DNA from 4 places in the Pedobacter sp. Bi27 genome. Region 4 is predicted to be linked to each of the others. Evidence: riboswitches for the same ligand, from Rfam matches in the RefSeq annotation. Region 4 holds a riboswitch; each other region holds the start of a gene.
What was found. Region 4 has a riboswitch for S-adenosylmethionine ahead of LQ227_RS16880 (SusC/RagA family TonB-linked outer membrane protein). Riboswitches for the same ligand answer to the same signal wherever they lie in the genome.
Positions count from the first base shown of each region.

Region 1 (3,748 bases), on a different contig from region 4:
AACAAACATTTTCTCAATAAAAAACAAAAATTATGGCAACGTATTCAAATGGCGCATTGGCGCATTCTCGGGCAAAGTAGGCCGTGTAATTAGCAGCAACTGGCGTTGCGTAGTCTACCTAAAGGGCCGGCTCAAAAAGCGCAGTAAATCCATATCAGAGTTGGTATTTCTCAGATAAGTTGTAGTAACGCGTTACTGTCAATATCAAAATCCAGAGTCCACATCCGCTGCGCGTGTATTCTAGATTGGTATTTTGAGACTGATAAATTATTAATTAACCAATACTTTCTTTCTTGATTTTACAAAACTCAATAAGTAAGCCAATAACAGAAGAGGTACTGCCATCCAGATTATTTCGTGGACACCAAACTTTGCGATTACAATGCCGCCTAAGAATGCGCCCAGTGATATGCCGATATTATAGCAAGATGTTAAAAGACTGTTTACAAATTCCAATGCATTATGGGGAATGGATTGGGTGGTTCGAATGTTGGGTACCAAAAATCCGCCTGTGTGGATCATGCCCCATAAGGAAACAATAATTACCATAGGGATAAAAATTGTTCCAAAATAATAAGCCAATATTTGCACAGCTATCAAAAGAATAAAAAAGAACCGGCTGGTTAATATTACATTTTTACCGAGTGCAATACCCATTAACCAGTTGCCAAGAATCCCCATTCCACCAAATAGGAGCAGCATAATGCTAATTTGAGCGCCGTTCATATTCGAAATATTTTCAAGGTACGCGGCAAGGTAGCTATAACTCGAGAACATGGCCGCAAGTGTAAGTATGGTAGAAACAAGGTTAAGCCAAAGCCTGGTATCCTTTAAAACATGCAACTGGCTTTCAGCAGATTTTTCGCTGTTGCCCGGCATAGATGGCACAACAAAGAGCAGGCCTAAAAAGGCAATTAAACTGATAATACTGGTTAAGAAAAATGATGCCTGCCAGTTATGAAAGTAATCAGCAGCATAGGTAGTTAAGGGTACACCCAAAACCGTAGCGATGCTAAGGCCAGTCATGACGACCGACACTGCTTTGGCCCCGCCTTGTTTGAACGCTACTGCTAGCGAGATATTCCAGAACAGCGGGTGGAAGAAGGCAGGCAAAATCCTCGCGATCATCAAAATGGTAAAGTTAGGGGAAAAAGCTGAAAGCAGGTTTGAGAGTATAAAAACACCCAAAACAAGGCATAATAAGAACTTGCGATTGATTTTAGAAGTAAGGGCAGTTATAAATGGAGACGATATGGCAACCGTTATAGCAAAGGCACTTAATAACCACCCGGCCATATCCACAGAGACGCCAAACTCCCTGCTGATCGTTGGCAAGATACCAATAACGCCAAATTCGGTAGTGATAATGCCAAAGGCACCTAATGCCAGTATATATATAGACTTATTCATATATTCAAATATTTCGATGTGTATTGGTGATTTGTTTCTAATTTCATATGTAAGCGCCCTTAATCCTTTAACGAATTTAGGCAGGCGATGTACTCATTGAGCACTGTCTCGTTCAGCAGGTATTTGAAATTCCGTCCTTCTTTTTGAGGCACCAGCAGGTCTGCATCAACCAGCTGCTTTAAATGGTGGGATACGGAAGGTTGTGTCAGGTCTAAAAGATCATTTACTTCTGCACAATAGAGGCAATCTTTCTTTTTTTTAAATTCCTGTAAAATAGCGATTCTGTTGGTATCACTTAGTGCCCGGGATATCTTTTCTATCTTTTTGTTATCCATTTTCTTGCTTTGCTCCGAATTAACAAGGGGGCAAGCCTTGGCAAAGGTAAATTTTAATATTGATATATAGAAATGTATCTATGTTTATAAATCATTTTAGGATAAAGGTTCTTGGTCATCCGGCAGATACTGATCTTCCAGTAAGAAGTGGTAAAATCTGCGGTTTAGCTTGCATAATCCTCTTCAGCATGATCGAAAAACCCAAAAGTATTCAGTTTAAAAGCTTGTCAAGCATAAGTTAAATAAATAATATAATTCCTATAGGAATACTAGATTATTATTTTTAGGTTTGCATCATTATATAATACTTATCCAGAAAGACTGAGGGAAGGGCCCTATGACGTCTGAGCAACCTATACACTTGTAAAAGGTGCTAATTCCTTTCTGCCCAAAGGTGGAGAAGATAAGTTGGTTATGCATCCGCATGCTAATTGATTTTGAGGTCGCTCAAAGTTTTTCTGGTAAAAGAACTCCTAAAAAAATCAGAAAATGAAGAAAACTTTTACACTTTTTACGGCTATTCAATTGCTCTGGCTTCCTTTATTCGCGCAAAATAGGCTGAATGGATTTAAAACCCAGAATATTCCGATACAGCGTGAGATTGAGCAGAAATTTGATGCCGGGCTTAATAAAGAAAATATAGGGGCTACTATAAAAGAACTTTCTGCCGATCCCCACCACTTGGGTGCTAAAGGCAGTAAAACAGTAGCAGAATCTGTACTGAAAAAGTTTAAAAGTTATGGCTGGGATGCAAAAATAGAGACTTATTATGTTTTATTTCCAACGCCTAAAACCCGTTCGGTAGAACTTTTAGGGAGCAACAAATACAGTGCCTCGCTCGAAGAAAAGGCTATTCACGAAGATTTAGCAACCGCACAGCAAGGGCAATTGCCTCCTTACAATGCCTGGAGTGCCGATGGCGATGTTAGTGCAGGTCTTGTTTTTGTAAATTACGGTCTACCGGCTGATTATGAAAAGTTGGAGCGTTTAGGTATCAGCGTAAAAGGCAAGATTGTTATCGCAAAATATGGCAGATCGTGGCGGGGCACTAAACCTAAAATAGCCTACGAACATGGTGCGGTGGGCTGTATCATTTATTCGGATCCAAAAGATGATGGCTTTGTGAAAGGAGATGTATATCCGCAAGGCGCTTATAAGCCAGAATTTGCTGTTCAACGAGGATCGGTAATGGATATGGTAATTTATCCCGGTGATCCATTAACACCCGGAATCGGTTCTACCAAGAATGCCAAAAGGTTGGAGCGGGCAGACGCCAAAACGATTCTTAAAATTCCGGTTCAGCCCATCAGCTATCACGATGCTTTGCCATTGCTTGCAGCACTTAAAGGTCAGGTGGTACCTACCGATTGGAGCGGTGGCTTACCCGTTACCTATCACATTGGCGATGGAAGTACCGTGGTCCGTTTAAAACTGGCTTTTAACTGGGATATTGTGCCAGCTTACAATGTTGTAGCAAAACTTGAGGGAAGTAAATTTAAAAATCAGTGGATTATACGCGGCAATCACCACGATGCCTGGGTAAATGGCGCTGCAGATCCGGTAAGTGGATTGGCCTCCCTTTTGGAAGAAGCAAAATCTATCGGGAAATTGGCAAAGGCAGGTATAAAACCTAAACGAACACTTGTTTATATTGCCTGGGATGGAGAAGAACAATCGCTTTTAGGTTCAACAGAATGGGTAGAAGACCATGCTGACGAGTTAAACAGTAAAGCAGTTGCCTACATCAATTCGGATGGCAATGGCCGTGGCTTTTTGGAAGCTGGCGGTTCCCATGCCTTGGAAAATTTTGTTTCAGAAATTTCGAAAGAGGTAAAAGACCCTCAGGTTGGTTCTAATGTTTTTGAACGCTGGAAAGCCAATAAAGCCATTTCTACAGCCTCGCTTACCGAACGTAAGAAAATACAGGATAGCCAAACACTCGATCTGGGGGCGCTCGGTACAGGATCAGATTATTCAGCGTTTTTGCAGCACCTGGGCATACC
Region 1 covers NZ_CAKKMW010000005.1:157,932-161,679, reverse strand. The annotation lists gene LQ227_RS17785 (MFS transporter) at 271-1,410, opposite strand; gene LQ227_RS17780 (helix-turn-helix transcriptional regulator) at 1,470-1,745, opposite strand; SAM riboswitch class I at 2,051-2,155, shown strand; gene LQ227_RS17775 (transferrin receptor-like dimerization domain-containing protein) at 2,235-3,748, shown strand, end outside.
Region 1: linked by a shared signal. The riboswitch ahead of LQ227_RS17775 (transferrin receptor-like dimerization domain-containing protein) and the one ahead of LQ227_RS16880 (SusC/RagA family TonB-linked outer membrane protein) in region 4 are both predicted to bind S-adenosylmethionine.

Region 2 (3,748 bases), 580 kb from region 4:
TTCTTGGGTCTTTTATTGCAATTTTAATGATCTCCAGATTCAGGTTCTGGCTTTGGATAATATCCAATAAACCTTGTCCTACAACACCGAAACCAAATAAACCGATTTTTAAATTCTTACTCATTTTTTTTAAGTGATTACACAGATAAATGGATTACACCGATATAGCTGTTCTTATTTTGTGATTTATTTTAAATTTTATTATGGTATCCGGTTTTTCACCTTCAACCTTTACACCCTCTACCTTCTACCTTTCTAAGCGGTATGCTGTAGTTTGATTATTTTTTTATTCCGGCTTTCCTTGATGAAGTTTCCAATTACCTTAGTCAAGGCATCTGTTTCGATTAAAAATCCATCGTGACCATAATCTGAGTGTAAGGCACTAAATTCCGCGCCTAGGATATGATCGGCCAGGTATTTTTGCTCCGATAAAGGAAACAAAACGTCATTTTCTATCCCGATTACCAAAGTATTTGCCGTAATTAATTTTAGTGCATCAGAAATGCTTTTGCGGTTACGGCCAACATTGTGGCTGTCCATGGCTTTGGTTAAATAATAATAACTGTAAGCGTTAAAGCGATTAATCAGTTTTTCTCCCTGATAGTTCTGATAAGAAGAGGATCTGAAATTGTCGGTTTTATCGTTTACGCTTTCTACCTGTGTACTGCCGTAAGCACTATAGGTTCTATAACTTAAAAGTGCAATGCTACGGGCTGTTTTTAAACCTTTGCTGCCACCGTTGGGCTGGTTGGCATAAAAAGTTCTATCGGTAGTAATGGCCAAACGCTGACTTTCGTTAAATGCAATTCCCCATGGAGAATGTGTTGCATTAGTGGCAATCAGGATCAGGTTTTCGATTTTATTCGGCTCCGAAATGCTCCACTCAACAGCCTGTTGTCCGCCTAAAGAACCTCCAATTAATAATTTAATATAATCAATGCCTAAATGCGAAGCCAATAATTGGTGTGCTGATACTAAATCGCGGATGGTAAACTGTGGAAACGAAAGGTAATAAGGTAAGCCTGTTACGGGGTTAGTACTTAATGGGTTTGTGCTACCGTAATGCGAGCCTAAAACATTAGCGCAAACGATATAATGCTCTTCAGGATTGAACAAAGCATTTTCACCGAACAAACCTTCCCACCATTCAAAAACATCAGCATTGGCGGTAAGTGCATGACAAACCCAAATCACATTATCTTTATTCGCATTTAATTTGCCATAAGTTTGATAAGCAACTTGCAGGTTACGGATCTTTTTTCCGCTCTCTAATTTAAACTGTTTGTTATAACTATATGTTGATGCAAAATTCCCTGAAGTGGATTTTACATTATCGTTTTTACTGTTATGCATTTTGTAATGTTGTTGTTGTTAAAAAGCCCCTAAGGGGTTTAGGCTTGTAAATTCTCTGCCGGAACTGTAGCATTAATGGTTGCAAATGCCTGTTCGAAATCGGCTTTGATATCATCAATATGCTCAATGCCTACTGAAACCCTCAGCGCGTTCGGTTTAACACCGGCAGCTAATTGTTCTGTTTCGCTCAATTGCTGGTGTGTTGTGGCAGAAGGCTGAATGATCAGCGTTTTTGCATCACCCACATTGGCCAGGTGCGATACCAGTTTTAAGTTATCAATTACCTGTGTTGCGTTTTCTTTGCTTCCAGCCAATTCGAAAGATAAAACCGCACCAAAACCATTGCTTAAATATTTTTTAGCCAGGTTGTTATATTTACTGCTGGCTAAGCCAGGGTACTGAACTTCTTTAACTAATGGATGGTTTTCTAACCAGGTTGCTAATTCTAGAGCATTATCTACATGGCGTTGAACGCGGAGTGATAAAGTTTCCAATCCTTGTAATAATAGAAAAGAATTGAAAGGCGATAGGGCAGGTCCCAGATCTCTTAATCCTTCTACACGGGCACGGATAATAAACTGGATATTGCCAAATGGTCCGCCGATACCAAAAACATCGCTGAAAACCAAACCATGATAACCTTCTGAAGGCTCAGAGAATTGAGGGAATTTCCCATTGCCCCAGTTGTAATTTCCACCGTCAACGATAACGCCCCCAATACTTGTGCCATGGCCACCGATCCATTTCGTTGCAGATTCTACAACAATGTTAGCGCCATGCTCCAATGGTTTAAACAAATAACCCCCAGCGCCAAAAGTATTGTCGACCACTAAAGGTAGATCGTATTTTTTTGCAATTGCGGCAATTTTTTCGAAATCAGGCACACTAAATGCAGGATTACCGATGGTTTCCAAAAAGATTGCTTTGGTTTTATCGGTAATTTTGCTTTCAAATTCTTCAGGTATATCTGGATTGGCAAAATCGACATGAATACCCAAGCGCTTAAAAGCTACTTTGAATTGATTATAGGTTCCTCCGTAAATGTGAGATGAAGAAACGATGCTATCACCAGCCTCCAATATGTTATTTAACGCTATAAATTGAGCGGCTTGCCCCGATGCGACTGCCAAAGCAGCTACACCACCTTCTAAAGCGGCAATACGTTTTTCGAAAACATCGTTGGTAGGATTCATGATCCTGGTGTAGATATTGCCAAACTCTTTTAATGCAAATAAGTTAGCCCCATGTTCGGCATTTTTAAATCCATAAGAAGTGGTTTGGTAAATGGGAACAGCCCTTGAGCCTGTTGTTGGATCTATTTCCTGACCAGCGTGTAATTGTAAAGTTTCAAATTTATATGATGTTGACATAATTTCTATTTTTTAGTTGATGTGATTAGATAACAGAATTAGGATCATCCTAAAACCTAGCAGGGCGTATCCCGGTTTCCCGGGACCTTCCAATTTGAAAGAAACAAAAAAGGAAGATTTTTAAATTACTGTATGCAACAGCACATACAAGTAAACGCACGCATATCACAACTAATAAAAAAAATAGAAGTTTGTTCTACCTTTTTAAGGTTTGCACTGGGCTCGCTTAGCGATTGAAGATTTAATGTTTTCATCAGTTCTAATTTATATCTCCAAATAACACCATGTTATCCGGTCAGGAATTGGCACCTTCTCTTTCTGAGGGTTGCCAGTGGGTCATCGAGCCAGTCTCTCGCCACTTCTTTATAAATCAACCCGTGAAGATTGACTTTTATTTAGCTATCTGCCAAATAATATTCCAAATGTCTGAATTTAATTTTAATCCACAAAATAAAATTTTGAAATTACATTAACTCGCTGAAAATGAATTGCGTATTTTTATGATGCAATGACAATCTGAAACTTTAATACTGAATTAACGCTTAAAATTCTAAGTTTGTGGTACCTATCTAAATTAATTATGATGAAAAATACAAAATCCCTATGTTTAGGCCTGTTGTTTACTATCGCAGGTTTAAATAATGTAAACGCTCAATTTGGAGGCTTAAAAGATAAATTATTAAAAGTGGGCACTGCCCAGGGCGCGAAAGCTTTAGGCGTAGACAAATTTTTAAAACAACCTGCTGCTATTACCACTAATTTTGAAGACGTAAATAGAGAGGGCGAAAAGCTGCCTGATTTTATTAATTCATTAAATTTAAAAGCCCAGCCCTTGTATTTACTGCCTAAAAATCCAGATGGTGGTTTTGTGCTTTGCGAGGGGCTTTATGAAATGACCAATAAAAGTTATTGTCTAAAAGCCGGAACTTTCGCCCCATCAAAGGGTGATGGTTACATGTTTGCACCCGTTTTAGGCCCTAAAGAAGAAATTGTGGTTGCTATACTGAAAAGCGCTGAGAAACATC
Region 2 covers NZ_CAKKMW010000004.1:139,726-143,473, forward strand. The annotation lists gene LQ227_RS14590 (homoserine dehydrogenase) at 1-124, opposite strand, end outside; gene metX (homoserine O-acetyltransferase) at 256-1,353, opposite strand; gene LQ227_RS14600 (O-acetylhomoserine aminocarboxypropyltransferase/cysteine synthase family protein) at 1,392-2,723, opposite strand; SAM riboswitch class I at 2,985-3,095, opposite strand; gene LQ227_RS14605 (hypothetical protein) at 3,307-3,748, shown strand, end outside.
Region 2: linked by a shared signal. The riboswitch ahead of LQ227_RS14600 (O-acetylhomoserine aminocarboxypropyltransferase/cysteine synthase family protein) and the one ahead of LQ227_RS16880 (SusC/RagA family TonB-linked outer membrane protein) in region 4 are both predicted to bind S-adenosylmethionine.

Region 3 (3,748 bases), on a different contig from region 4:
ATCAGATGTCGGTGTTAGAAGTTTTGCAGGGCATTAATAACGAAGATAAAACTGTAGCATTTGCAGTTGAAAAATCTTTGCCTCAGATCGAAAAATTAACATCGGCAGTGGCCGAGCGAATGAAAAAAGGTGGCCGTCTCTTTTATATAGGTGCGGGTACAAGTGGTCGTTTAGGTGTAGTAGACGCATCAGAATGCCCACCTACATATGGTGTTCCTTTTGATTGGGTTGTTGGAATTATTGCCGGTGGAGATACAGCCATTAGAAGAGCGGTAGAATTTGCTGAAGATGATGCCGAACAAGCCTGGAAAGATCTTCAGGAATTTGAAATTAACGAGAAAGATTGTTTGGTTGGCCTGGCAGCGTCAGGTACTACGCCTTATGTAATCGGCGGATTAAACACAGCACGTAAGCATGGTATTTTAACAGGTTGCATCGTTTGTAATACCGGCGGACCTATTGCTGCAGAATCGGATTTTCCGGTTGAAGTGGTGGTTGGCCCTGAGTTTGTAACCGGCTCTACCCGCATGAAATCTGGTACGGCGCAAAAAATGGTGTTAAATATGTTAAGCACCACCGTTATGGTTCAGTTGGGGCGTGTAGTTGGCAATAAAATGGTCGATATGCAGTTAACCAATCATAAACTCGTAGACCGCGGTACACAAATGGTGGCCGATGAGCTAAATATAGGTTACGATGAAGCAGCTGAGTTGTTAACCCGTTATGGAAGTGTACGTAAAGCAGTTGAAGCAGGACACTAAGAAATGAGAGAAGGATGAAGGATTGAAGGAAAGAATTAGTGAATGATAGCATGAAAGAATAGCATTATCATTCAATCATTCAAAACTCACTCATTCAATAATTAAAAAAGAGTATGCACGAAATTGAGCCTTATTACCAGTGGAGAGATGATTATATTTCGGCAGAAGATGAGCGTTCGCCGTTTTACAATACCGAATATTCAGAACTTTACTTCGATAAGCAGATTTACAATTTTTTACTTCACCCCCAATGGGACGAGTTTGGTTCGAATACCTTATACATGAAGGTGTTATACGCCGATTATGATCGCAGTTATGCGGTTATAGAATTTATAGGCGAGTGGAACGATGCCATTAACAACGACATTATGCTGCTGAAACGCGATATTTTAGAGATGATGATGGATGAAGGCATTAATAAATTTATCCTGATCGGTGAAAATATACTGAATTTTCATGCCTCTGATGACAGTTATTACGAAGAGTGGTTTCAGGAAGTAGAAGATGGCTGGATTGTTGGGGTGAATTTTCAGGAACACGTAATCACCGAGTTTCGCGATAATAACATCGATTATTACATTAACTTTGGTGGTGCATTTGATAATCTGCCATGGCGCACATTAAAACCGCTACAATTCTTTAAAAAAGTTGAAGAATTGCTGACAAAAAGATTAAACTAAATATTTATTTTTATATAGTTAAATACACAAAATTTAAAATGGAACAACAAAATTATCAATATCAAAAGGACAGTGTTTTTGTACAGGAAAGATCTGCATCTAAACGTTTCTTTGGGAATGTTTTCTTATGGATGTTTGTAGCATTAGCTGTTTCCACAGTTGCAGCTTATTTTATCGCAAGTACACCAGCGGTATTGGACTATCTTTTATCTTATAATCCTCAAACTGGTAAAGGTGGCTTTACTGTTTTAGGCTATATTGCAATATTTGCCCCACTCGGGCTGGTATTCTTAATGGGTGCTGGTATGCAACGAATGTCTTATCAGACGTTAATCGGCGTATTTTTGCTTTATTCTATATTAACCGGAGTAATGCTCAGCTTTATCTTGTTAACCTATTCTTTGCCATCAGTTGTAATTAGTTTTGCTGCGGCCGCCGCAATATTTGCAGTAATGGCGGTAATGGGATATACCACAGATACCGATTTAAGTAAATTTGGTCCTATATTATTTGCTGGTGTAATCGGTTTGGTGATCATTAGCGTAATCAATATGTTTTTGGGGAGCTCAACATTAGGTTACATCATGGGATTTATCGGAGTAGCAATTTTTACTGCATTGACTGCATATAAGGTTCAGGAGCTTAAAAGGATAGGCGAAGGATTAGATGAAAATGGCAACACTTTAGGCGTAAATGAAAGCAAAAAATTAGCAATCATGGGTGCACTGTCCCTCTACATTACTTTTATCAACTTGTTTTTGTCGCTATTGCGTATTTTCGGTAACAGAAGGTAAACCTCAAAAACAGAACAATATTCTTAAGGCCGTGCAGAATTGCATGGCCTTTGTAATTTTATTTGGTAGCAAAGCGATAAATTTTGGAATTGATGTTGCTTTGTTGCATTTTTGTATGCTTATTAAGAAAGACGGAGGGATTAGACCCAACGAAGTCTTAGCAACCTGTAACCATACAAGGTGCTAAATTCTATTCTGCAAATAGCGGAAACAGATAAGTTTAGGATTACGATTCACGTACCAACTTTTTAAATAAGCCATATAAGTATTGGGTATTAAGTATCAAGTATCAAGACAGATTTGTTTATACTTTGCTTTTATCTAAAGTTAGTTCGATCTATCATTAATATTGATACTTGATACTAACTGCTTGTTACTAATAACAACAGATGAGCATAAGAGAAGAATTAGAAAAACGTATTTTGGTGATTGATGGTGCAATGGGTACCATGATTCAGCGATATACCTTAACCGAAGAAGATTTTAGAGGGGAGCGATTTAAAAACCATCCCTGTGATGTAAAAGGCAATAATGATTTGCTCAACATCACACGTCCGGATATTATTAAAACCATACACCTGGAGTACCTGGCCGCTGGTGCCGATATTATCGAAACCAACACGTTCAGTACACAGCGCATTTCCATGGCCGATTACCAGATGGAAGACCTTTCTTACGAAATGAGTTTTGAAGGTGCGCGGGTGGCAAAGGAAGCCGTAAATGAGTTCATGGCTGCAAATCCAGACCGTAAATGTTTTGTGGCCGGTGCTATTGGCCCAACCAACCGTACCCTTTCCATGTCGCCGAATGTAAACGATCCTGGTTTTAGGGCAGTCTATTTTGATGAGCTTGAAGCAGCTTATTATGAGCAGGTGCGTGGTTTGGTAGATGGTGGTTCTGATGTATTATTAATCGAAACCATTTTCGATACTTTAAATGCTAAAGTGGCTATTGTAGCCATAAAAAAATATGAAGAGGTAATTGGCCGTAAACTGGAGATCATGATTTCTGGTACCATTACCGATGCCTCCGGAAGAACACTTTCAGGTCAAACTGCCGAAGCTTTTTTAAACTCTGTAATGCATGCAAAACCATTAAGTATCGGTTTTAACTGTGCTTTGGGTGCTAAAGAAATGCGTCCGCATATTGAGGAACTTGCAGCAAAAGCAGGCTGTTATGTTTCGGCCTATCCAAATGCAGGTTTACCAAACGAGTTTGGCGCTTATGATGAACAGCCACATGAAACGGCACATTTGGTTGATGACTTTATTGCATCTGGTTTTGTGAATATTGTGGGTGGCTGTTGTGGTACCACACCAGAGCATATTGGCTGTATTGCCAAAAATGCGCGAAAAGCTGAGCCGCGGAAAATACCGGTTCTTGAACCTTATATGCGTTTAAGCGGATTGGAACCCGTAACCATCACTCCAGAAAGCATTTTTGTAAATATTGGTGAAAGAACAAATATCACCGGATCTCCCAAATTCTCTAAACTGATTTTGGGTGGCGATTA
Region 3 covers NZ_CAKKMW010000002.1:423,517-427,264, reverse strand. The annotation lists gene murQ (N-acetylmuramic acid 6-phosphate etherase) at 1-761, shown strand, start outside; gene LQ227_RS07190 (hypothetical protein) at 875-1,441, shown strand; gene LQ227_RS07185 (Bax inhibitor-1/YccA family protein) at 1,480-2,235, shown strand; SAM riboswitch class I at 2,352-2,456, shown strand; gene metH (methionine synthase) at 2,625-3,748, shown strand, end outside.
Region 3: linked by a shared signal. The riboswitch ahead of metH (methionine synthase) and the one ahead of LQ227_RS16880 (SusC/RagA family TonB-linked outer membrane protein) in region 4 are both predicted to bind S-adenosylmethionine.

Region 4 (3,748 bases):
AAGGGCTTCACTTTTAATGTCGAATGCTTCTGTTGCTACAAAACTTCCGTTAAATGATGGATAAAAATACGATCTGTTTTGCGCTGGTAAGGTAGATGACCAATCGTTACGGGCCGTGATGTTGGCAAAAAGGTAATTCCTGAAACCAATCTGTCCAGAGGCATAAACACTGTAAGATTTTAACCGCGATAAATTATTTGATGAAATTAAAGGATCGCGGGAGTTTTTAAGGGTATACAGTCCGGCAATGGCCAATTTAGGCGCACTTTGATCGTTCTGCTCGATATATTGCCTGCGGATGTTCCCACCACCTAACAATTCGAGACTAAAATCGTCATTCAACTGTTTGTTAAAGTTTAATGTCGCATCTGTATTATTTTCACTTACTGTAAAGGCACTCTCAGTATAAGAGCCGAAAGGCGTTCCATTGGTGCCATATGCAATCCTAACTTTACGTCTATCGTTGTAATAATCGGTCCCTGATCTGAAATTGAAATCAAGTCCATCAATAATCTTATAATTCAGGGCTAAACTTCCAATAATGCGGCTACGGTTTTGCGATACGGTATTTTCGTAAGCTACCCAATAAGGATTGCTGTAATAGCTATTGTTCCAGTTAAACGTTTTTCCATTTTCATCCAAATAATCTTTCAATTGGTTGATATCAACCTGACGGCCGAACCAGGTAAACTGCAACATGGTACTGGTAGATCTCGAACCACCCGTTCCCGGTAAATTATCAGAATTAAGTTTGCTGTAGTTTGCATTTGCGGTTAAACTTAATTTGGGTGTTACTTTTATTGTAGTATTCAATACAAATGAATTTTTGCCCTGTCCGGAGTTTGGTACTATACCTACCTGTTTCAGGTTATTGTACGATAAACGGAAGTCGTACTTTTCGCCTGCATCTGCAATAGATACCCCATTGTTTAATGAATATCCGGTTTGGAAGAAATCACGTACATTATCAGGATGCGCCACAAATGGAACGGCTACTCCCTTCGAATAAAATTGTGGGATTAGCCTACCATCCAATTTAGGACCCCAGCTTTCATCTACTCCATCGTTAATGCCTTTACCTGCACCATCTACATAACTAAATTTGCCCTCCGATCCCTGACCGAAAGCATTTTGATACACGGGTAGCGTAAGCAAGGTTTCTAAAACCGCGTTTGAATTGATGGCAATGCCTAATCCTTTTTTCGATTTACCTGTTTTGGTTTTAATGAGGATGACACCTGCCGCAGCCCTCGAACCGTATAATGCAGCGGCATTTGGTCCTTTTAATACACTCATCGATTCTATATCTTCTGGATTAATGTCTGAAATGGTATTGGCATAATCTCTGGCCCCAGCCGAATTTAACTGAGAATTATCTACCGGAATCCCATCAACCACAAATAATGGCTGGTTATTTCCGGCAATAGATGTTTCCCCCCTGATGACCACACGCGAGGAACCCATGCTCCCCTGACTATTGGTTACCCTTACACCTGCTATTTTTCCGGCCAGTGCATTTACCAGGTTCGACTCTTTAGCTTCGGCCAAATCCTGTCCTTTTAATTCCTGAACAGCATAACCAAGCGATTTCTTCTGCCTCGAAATACCCAATGCAGTAACCACTACCTCATCAAGCGCATTATCGCTTGACTGAAGAATGATCGAAATGGGGCCGGCGTTTTTATTGATCTGTATTTCCTGGCTCTTAAAACCGATATAAGAAAATACCAATGTACCCTTATCTGGTGCATGAATAGAAAAAGCTCCTTTTGCATCAGAAATGGTGGCTTGTTTGGTTTCTTTTATTAAAATGGAAACACCAGGGAGTGTTTCACCATCTGCCGACTTTACCGTTCCGGTAACCGCGGCATTTTGAGCGGAAAGCTTTTGCACAATAAAGAGCAGAAAGATAAACGCTATTGACTTTAAAATTTTAAACATAAGTGTGTAGTTAATAATCAATTAAAAGGGATAATAATTTTGGGCAAAACAATTTTACCACGGCTAAAAGTGTATTTGTTTTTAAAGAGAAAAAGGAATGGTTAGCCTAAAAAAGCCTGTTAAAATGGAGCAATTTTAACAGACTCCACGCATTCGGAAGCATGCGTTAAGGTTTACATTAATAGATTTCAGCTCGTCTGTCTTTTTCATTTGAATGATTTTATTTAATGCATAATTTAATTTCAAGAACGCATTCAGGGCAAAAAAAAAGCACCCCTTAAATCAGAAGTGCTCCATATAGTTCTTATAAGGATAACGCAAACAACTGACTTAACTACCCCAGATTCATCTGGGATGGAATTAGCACCATTTCTAAAAATTTAGATGGTTGCTAAGGCTTCACAGGGCCATTCCCTCCGCCTTTCTTGATAAGTATTTTAAAATAACTGGGGCAAAGGTATAATTAATTCCATTTATCCTATAGTTTTTATAGATTTTTGTTGAAAAATTTTTTCTTTGCCAATTACATCCATATATTTGTCTACTAGTTTAGTCGACAAATACACATCCCAATGAAACTAAAATCCATTTTAACAGCCGTATTGGCTATATCAATAACTTTCACCTATGCTCAGGACCATATTGCATTAGCAAATAATCAAGCAGCAAAGCTTAAAGAGAAAAAACAAAATGTTTTTGTTGCCCTCGGCATCTGGCGTGGAATAGCTAAGGTTAAGGAAGGATTAGAAATCCCCTTTAACTTCGAAATCAGCGAAAAAAGCGGTCAGCAGAAATTATACTTCCGCAATGCTGAAGAAAGTTTCGAAGGTGGCCTTGTAAAACAAACAGCTGATTCGCTTTTCGTAAAACTGGATCAATTTGATAACGAACTCGCATTTGCAATAGATGGTGATCAATTAACAGGCACATTAAGGAAACAGGATAAAGCCGGCAAACCTTTAACCATTGTTGCTGAACGAAAAAATTACCGTTTTAAAACAACAGATAAACCTGCAAAGGCAGACTATTCTGGCAGTTATGATGTAGTTTTTAAATCGCCAAATGGTAAGGAAGAGAAAACAGTAGGTTTATTTAAGCAAACTGGTAACAAACTTACTGGCACTTTTCTCCGTGTAACAGGCGATTCACGTTATCTGGAAGGTGTAGTAGAAGGAAATGAATTTCAACTTTCCAGCTTTATTGGTTCCTCTCCTTCCTATTACAAAGGAACTTTTCAGCCAGATGGCTCCCTAACTGGCGAAATTTTAGGCGCAAGGGGAAGTCAGCCTTTTACCGGAACTAAAAATAAAGATGCTGCCCTGCCCGATCCTTACAAACTTACTTACCTGAAAAAAGGATACAAAACGCTTGATTTTAGCTTTCCTGATGTAAACGGGAAAAAGATTTCGTTAAAGGATGAAAAATATAAAAACAAGGTGGTGATTTTAACCATAACCGGAAGCTGGTGTCCAAATTGTGTTGACGAAGCTACTTTTATTGCGCCCTGGTATAAAGAAAACAAGAAACGTGGTGTAGAAATTATTGCTTTGCATTACGAACGCTCAACCGAACCCGAATATGCAAAAAAGGTGATGACACGTTTCCGCGAACGTTTTGGAATAGATTACGACCAGGTTATTGCAGGTACTGCCGATAAGCAGGTCGTATCAGAATCGTTGCCTGCACTCGATTCTTTTTTATCGTTTCCAACCACAATAATCATCGATAAACAGGGCAATGTAGCGCAGATCCATACGGGTTTTAATGGCCCCGCAACCGGTAAATTTTATGATGAATTTGTGAAAGA
Region 4 covers NZ_CAKKMW010000004.1:717,014-720,761, forward strand. The annotation lists gene LQ227_RS16880 (SusC/RagA family TonB-linked outer membrane protein) at 1-1,941, opposite strand, end outside; SAM riboswitch class I at 2,269-2,376, opposite strand; gene LQ227_RS16885 (peroxiredoxin) at 2,514-3,748, shown strand, end outside.